DNA from 2 places in the Butyricicoccus sp. OF27-2pH9A genome. Region 2 is predicted to be linked to the other one. Evidence: riboswitches for the same ligand, from Rfam matches in the RefSeq annotation. Region 2 holds a riboswitch; the other holds the start of a gene.
The links. Region 2 has a riboswitch for thiamine pyrophosphate ahead of thiS (sulfur carrier protein ThiS). Riboswitches for the same ligand answer to the same signal wherever they lie in the genome.
Positions count from the first base shown of each region.

Region 1: linked by a shared signal. The riboswitch ahead of PG722_RS01180 (TenA family protein) and the one ahead of thiS (sulfur carrier protein ThiS) in region 2 are both predicted to bind thiamine pyrophosphate.

Region 1 is NZ_JAQEXK010000001.1:244,967-248,378, forward strand. It holds gene thiD (bifunctional hydroxymethylpyrimidine kinase/phosphomethylpyrimidine kinase) at 1-679, opposite strand, end outside; gene PG722_RS01180 (TenA family protein) at 676-1,350, opposite strand; TPP riboswitch at 1,575-1,674, opposite strand; gene PG722_RS01185 (transposon-transfer assisting family protein) at 1,882-2,082, opposite strand; gene PG722_RS01190 (LPD25 domain-containing protein) at 2,086-3,412, opposite strand, start outside.
Region 2 is NZ_JAQEXK010000002.1:195,206-198,617, forward strand. It holds gene dinB (DNA polymerase IV) at 1-1,097, opposite strand, end outside; TPP riboswitch at 1,196-1,298, shown strand; gene thiS (sulfur carrier protein ThiS) at 1,370-1,564, shown strand; gene thiF (sulfur carrier protein ThiS adenylyltransferase ThiF) at 1,770-2,405, shown strand; gene mscL (large conductance mechanosensitive channel protein MscL) at 2,453-2,866, opposite strand; gene PG722_RS03005 (thiazole synthase) at 2,946-3,412, shown strand, end outside.

The DNA of each region.
Region 1 (3,412 bases), on a different contig from region 2:
GCGGAACACTTTTTCCCTTTGCAAGCTGGGAAGCGATTGCAGAAGAAAAGGTACAGCCTGTCCCATGAGTATTTTTCGTATCAATGCGGGATGTTTCAAAATGGTAGAAATTTTCTCCATCAAATAGGACATCAACAGCATTTCCTATATGATGTCCACCCTTGACAACAATCGCCTTACAACCCATGGCATATATTTTTCTTGCGGCAGCCTCCATATCCGAAACTGTGGAAATCTGCATATCCGCTATTTTCTCTGCCTCTGGAATATTCGGAGTAAGTACATCGGCCAGTGGAATTACTGTGTCTATCAAGGTGGAAACCGCCGTAGGATTCATCAATGGGCAGCCATTTTTGGCATACATAACCGGGTCGATTACGACATTTTGGGGCTTATATTGTAATAGTTTCTTTGCCACCGCTTTCATACATTCTGGTGTAGAAAGCATACCGATTTTTACTGCGTCCACTTCAATATCTTCAAATACGGCGTCAATCTGTTTTTCAATCATATCCGGGGTAATATCTTGGATGTCGATAACACGGCTGGTGTTCTCTGCAACAACAGAAACAATAACACTCATTCCAAATACACCGTGAGCAGAAAAAGTTTTCAAATCAGCCTGAATACCTGCACCTCCGCTGCAATCTGATCCGGCAATGGACAATACTTTTTTCATTTTGCATTTTCCTCCATTCTCTCGTTCCGATAGGCCATCTTCCAAAAAGCAAGCTCTAACAAACTTGCTTTTTCAAAAATATCAGCCAGATACTTTTTATTTGCTACTGATAACCCGGCACATTTATGCTCTGCAAAAGCAGACCATTCTTTGCAGCTTTCTGCATATTGTTCATCCGCATAATCTTTGATAAAGTCCCAATATCTTGACTGTCTGCTTGTAGGAACAGCCGCCAATTTGCGGAATATATAGCTGTAACTTAGCATACAGGGAAGAACCGCCATTAAAATTTCTTCATTCTTTCCATGTGACGCAATCTCAAACATGAAATCAATGTAATTTTGATTTTCAGGCAAAGGGGCGATCAGTTCAATATCATCATCTGTTATGCAAAATTGCTTTAGATAATCCAGCCGCACTTCCGATTCCGTATCATTTACAAAGTTCAGCATGGAGTAGTAAAGCTGAATTTCTCTTAATGTAGCAGCATGAAAAATTGCCTTTCCGTATATGCGGGCATAGTTTTTCAGATAGATACTATCCTGAATCATATATCTCTTGAATTTTTCAAGAGGTAGCTTTCCAGTTTGCACTTCCTGCACAAATGGGGTAGCTGCACATTCTTCCCAAATGGGGATGTTGTGGGTTAAGATGTCTTTCATAAATGCCATGTTTGATCCTCCTAAGATAAAAAAATAGAGCCTCTAAAACAATTAGAAGCTCTTTCAGACGCAATACGAGCGTAAGAAATTGCTTCCCTACGCCGGTATTAGCCGACAGGTCCAGAGGTCAGGTCTTACCTTTTTCAACTTGTTCAGTTCCCTCGCAAACACATATCATATCTTATTCAATTAAAAAAGGACATTCCCAAAACAGAGAATGTCCAAAAAATACGAATCTGTATTCTTCAGCTCCCTGCGTTGGTATTAGCCAACAGGTTCAAAGGGTCAGGTTTTAACCTTCTCAACTACAAGGTAGTCCCCCTGCTTGAGTATTATTATAGTTAAGAAGTCCCCAAAAGTCAAGTCTACGCATTTAGGGCGGTAAAAGTCCACGGAAATCAAGGGTTTTTCCGCATGGTCGGCAGGCAGGTGGATAAAGTTATCCTGTTCCCCTCAAAACGGGGTTCTAAATGCGGAAAAATGGACAAAAAAGAAGCGCCGGACGCAGAGGCTTTGACACCTCCGCGCCCGGCGTTTTGCTTATTCGTCTGTGAAGTGGAACCGCTGCGCCGCAAAGTCGGCGTCACTCATGGTGTCCAACTTATCGGCGGTCTGGCAGACCAGCGCTGCCATTTCCTTGTCCATGTCCGGCAAAGCTGCCCGGAGATTTGCCGCCGTCCTGCGGCGGTCGGCGTTGTGGTACAGACAGATCAGGTTTTCTTCTTCCACGGTGAAATACATTCCTCATACCTCCATTTCTTTTGATTTTTCCCGCGCCGGGGGCTTCTTTTTCTGCTCCTCCTTGGCGGCGGCAAGCTGCGCCCGGATGGACGGCTTCTTTTGTTTCTGCGTTGTCTTTTGGGTCTGCTTGGGCTTTTTGGCCTCCGCCTTGGTTGCCTCGGCCACATCCAAAAGGGAAATCTGTTCCCCGGCTTTTGCCCTTGCTTCCAGTTCCTCCATAGACGGGGCGTTGTTCATCATGCCGTCGATCATGTTGTAGTTCTGCTCGGTGGACATTTCCGCCGTCTTGATATGGCTTTCTGGCTGGGCGGGGATGGCAAAGGCTCTTGTGCCGTTTGCCATAATAAGATACCTGCCGTCCTCCGACTGGTGGTGGAATCCATACCCGGCGGCCTCCATCTGTTCCCGGCTCCTGTCGGTCAGATAGAAACGGCCTCTCGGCGTCTGGATTTGTTCGCCGGTCATGCACTCGTCCGGCGTGAGCTGCTTTTCCAGCTGGGCGAAAAACTCCGGCACCTGCCGGTAGTCGGCCCCCTCGTCCACATAGTAGGCGGTCTGTTTTCCATCCTGCCGGAACACCACAATATCCCCCATCGAGAGGGAATGTCCCTTGTAATCGGAGGGATGTTCCATGTTGAAGCGGCGGTAAATCTCGTCCAGTGTGATGTCCTTGTCCAGCGGCGCGGAGTAGATAAGCTGGTAATTCTTCCTGTCCACCGAAAGCCCATCCGCCTGCAATTCCTCATAGGAACGATAGCGGAAGTCGCGCCCCTCCGGGCCGGGCGGCACTTGGTAGATGGAAAAGTTGGGCTGCGCCGGGGCCTCATAGTCAGAGGCAACATATTCCTCCACCGTCAGCCCGGCAGCGGCGGCCTCCTGTTCCAGCTCTGCCTCGATCTGTTTTTTGTAGTCCTGCAAGCTCTGGTCGAAGTCGGCAAGCTGCGGCGGCTCCGGCAAGTGGTACTGGCCCTGATTGAGAAGCGGGCGGCACTCTTTTACATAGTCCAAAACCGCGTTGAAATAAGCGGTCTGTTCCGGCGTCAGGGTTTCCCCGGATCGCAGGGGACGCCGGGCCTCCTGCTCCATAGTGGCCAGATTGCAATGCAGCTCCATATATGGGACGAACTCATGCAGCAGCATATCCCGCTGGGCCTTGTCCGCCTCCCATGCCTCCGGCCCCTCATGGTGGAGCACATGGTTTTTCCAGCTTTCATCCTGTGCGTAGTATTCGTGGTAGCCCCGGATATGCTGGATCAGGGAACCGTCGCCGTCGCCAAAGTCCTGCCGTCCCTCGTAGCTGTCCGGCTGGCCCTGCATGGTAAAGTCAATA
Region 2 (3,412 bases):
TTCTGGATATCCTCGGCGGCGTCAAACAGCGTAAGCTGCTCGCACGACTGATTTTCCGGCAGCAGATTGGCTGCTGTGACCGAGAGCAGGCGCACCGGCTTGTCCATCGGCCAGTGCCCGAGCAGCAGCTGCATGGACAGGTCGATGAGCGCACGCGTGGAATTGGTAGGCCGCTCAAGCGTTATTTGACGCGAGCGGTTGTGAAATTCCGGGTCGCGGATGCCGAGCTGCACGGTCTGGCACACCATGCCGCGCTTTCGCAAACGTCTGCCGACATTGTCGCACAGCGCCGTGATGCCCATGCGGCATTCGTCCGCGCCGAGCAGATTGTGCGAGAACGTCATGCTGTTGCCGACCGATTTGACCTCTCGTTCCGCGTAAAATGAGCGCACAGGCTCATCGTCCTCGCCTCTGGCGTAACGCAGCAGAAGATCGCCGTTTTTGCCCAGAATGCTGTGGATAAACGCCGGATCGCAGGCGGCAAGCTCGCCGATCGTGCGTACGCCCAGTCGGTTCAGCCGGTCGCTGGCGCGTTTGCCGACATACAGGAGCGTGTTCGCGGGCAAGGTCCACACGCGCTGCTTGAAATTTTCGCGCGAAAAGACCGTCGTGCCATCCGGCTTTTTGTAATCGCTGCCGAGTTTGGCGAACGCGCGGTTGAACGACACGCCGACCGAGATGGTCAGTCCGACCTCCTCGCGCATGCGGCGGCGCAGCTCGTCCGCGATATGCTCGCCGGAGCCGAACAGGTGCATCGAGCCGGTAACATCAAGGAAGGATTCGTCAATGCCGAACGGATCGACAAGATCGGTGTACTGCAGGTACAACTCGTTGCATTTGCGCGAAAACTTCACATATTCGCTCCGATGCGGTGCTACCAGCCGTAAATCCGGGCATTTTCGTTTCGCCTGCCAGATGGTCTCGGCGGTCTGTACGCCGAAGGCTTTGGCCTTCTCGTTCTTGGCGAGAATGATGCCGTGGCGGCTCTCCGGATCACCGCAGACGGCGGTTGGTCCGTCGGCAAGCGACGGGTCGAGCAGCGTTTCCACACTTGCGAAAAACGAGTTGCAGTCGCAGTGCAGAATGGTTCTGTCCATCGGTCATCATCTCCTCCCGAACGAATGTTTGCATCGTATAACTGCATTATATCCGAAAAAAATGTGCTTGACAAGTGGGAGAATGAGGTGCATACTGTATTTGCAAGCAAGGGTGCCGTGATGAGCGGCTGAGAGGGCGAGAGCCTAACCTTTTGAACCTGTTGGTTAGCACCATCGTAGGGAAGCTGTCGCATACACTTGAAATTTTAATGCTCCGGTTTTACCGCATGGTGAGACCGGAGCATTTTTCTTGCGGAAAAGAGGATATTTGCATGAAAGTAAACGGTAACGAACGCGCTGTTCCCGCAGAGGGCACGGTTCTGGCGCTGCTGAAGGAGCTGGGTCACGACCCGCAGCGTGTGGCTGTCGAGAAGAACGGCACCATCATTCCGCGTGCGCAGTTCGCGGAAGAGCAGCTGACCGATGCCGATCATCTGGAAGTCGTATGCTTTGTGGGCGGCGGCTGATATTCTTCGGTTGAAACTACAGTTTCAATCGAGAGGGGACATATCCGCGTTTTACGCAGTATGGCCCAAAGAAATTTGCGCATCGCAAGCGGCACACAAATTTCTTACTGGTATGAAAACCGAGATACATGCTCCCGGTTTTCATAGAAATTGCAATGCAATTTCCGATTAAATGCACGCTGCGCGTGATTACAGGAGAATTCCCATGATTTTAACCAAAGAACAACTGCATGACGCACTGGTGGAACGCCACGGCGCGGATATTCAGGCTAAGCTGGACAAGGCGTGTGTCGGCATTGCGGGTCTGGGCGGGCTTGGCTCCAACCTTGCGATCTTTCTGGCGCGGCTGGGTGTCGGTCATCTCATCCTCGTGGATTTCGATGTGGTGGACATCACCAACCTCAACCGACAGCATTACACGATGAAAGACCTCGGTATTCCGAAAACGCTCGCACTTGTCGAGCAGCTTGAGGCCATCAATCCCTATCTCACTTACGAGACTTACACCGAGCGGGTCGTTCCGTCCAACGTGGAGCGGCTGTTCTCCGGCTGTGATGTGGTCGTGGAGGCGTTCGACAAGCCGGACCAGAAGGCCATGCTGCTCGAGAATCTGCTTACCAGACTGCCGGAAAAGCCGGTCGTATCGGGCAGCGGCATGGCAGGCTACGGCTCAGCGAACCTGATCAAGACCGAAAAACGCTTCGGCCATGTGTATCTCTGCGGTGACGGTACAAGCGATGTAGCCGACGGTCTCGGCTTGATGGCGCCGCGCGTAGCAGTCTGCTCGGCACACGAGGGAACCATGGTGCTGCGTCTGCTCATCGGCGAAACGGAGCCGTAAATAGAAAATGGAGAACGGAAGCCGCAGCTTTCATTCTCCACTCTCCATTATTCTTTCGGCTGATCGGAACCGCAATGTGCACACTTGACAGCTTTGATCGGAATCTCGCTGCAGCAGAATGGGCAGACCTTGGTGGTCGGCTCTGCGGGTGCTTCCGGCTTTTTGCCGAGCGCGGTCAGCTTATTGACTGCCTTGAGCAGACAGAACAGTACGAACGCCATGATCAAAAAGTTGATGATCGAGGTGATGAACGCACCGTACTTCAGCTCGACGCCGCCAATCTTGAGCACGAACGCGCTCAGGTCGGTGCTCCCGGCCGCACCGAGGATCGGGTTAATGAGGTTATCGGTCAGTGAAGTCACAATGCTGGTGAACGCACCGCCGATGATAACACCGATTGCCATGTCCATCACGTTGCCGCGCAGCGCGAAGGCTTTGAATTCTTCGATAAACTTTTTCATTTTTACGTTCCCCCTTCTTATTTATGCTATCAGTTTATACGTTTCCCTTAAATGGGTCAAGAAAAAAGGAGTTTTTCACATGAAAGATACACTTGTAATCGGCGGACACGAGTTCCAGTCCCGCTTTATCCTTGGTTCCGGCAAGTATTCGCTCGACCTGATCAACGCTGCTGTGCAGAATGCAGGCGCACAGATCATCACGCTGGCGCTGCGCCGAGCAAATGAGGGCGGTACGGCTAACATCCTCGACTATATCCCGGAGGGCGTAACGCTGCTGCCGAACACCTCGGGTGCCCGCAATGCCGACGAGGCAGTTCGCATTGCGCGTCTGTCGCGTGCGTGTGGCTGCGGCGATTTCGTCAAGATCGAAATCATGCGCGACAGCAAGTACCTGCTGCCGGACAATCAGGAGACCATCCGCGCGACCGAGATTCTCGCAAACGAAGGCTTTGTTGTCATGCCGTATATGTATCCCGATCTGAACGTTGCGCGTGATCTGGTCAACGCGGGCGCGGCCTCCATCATGCCGCTGGCGGCTCCCATCGG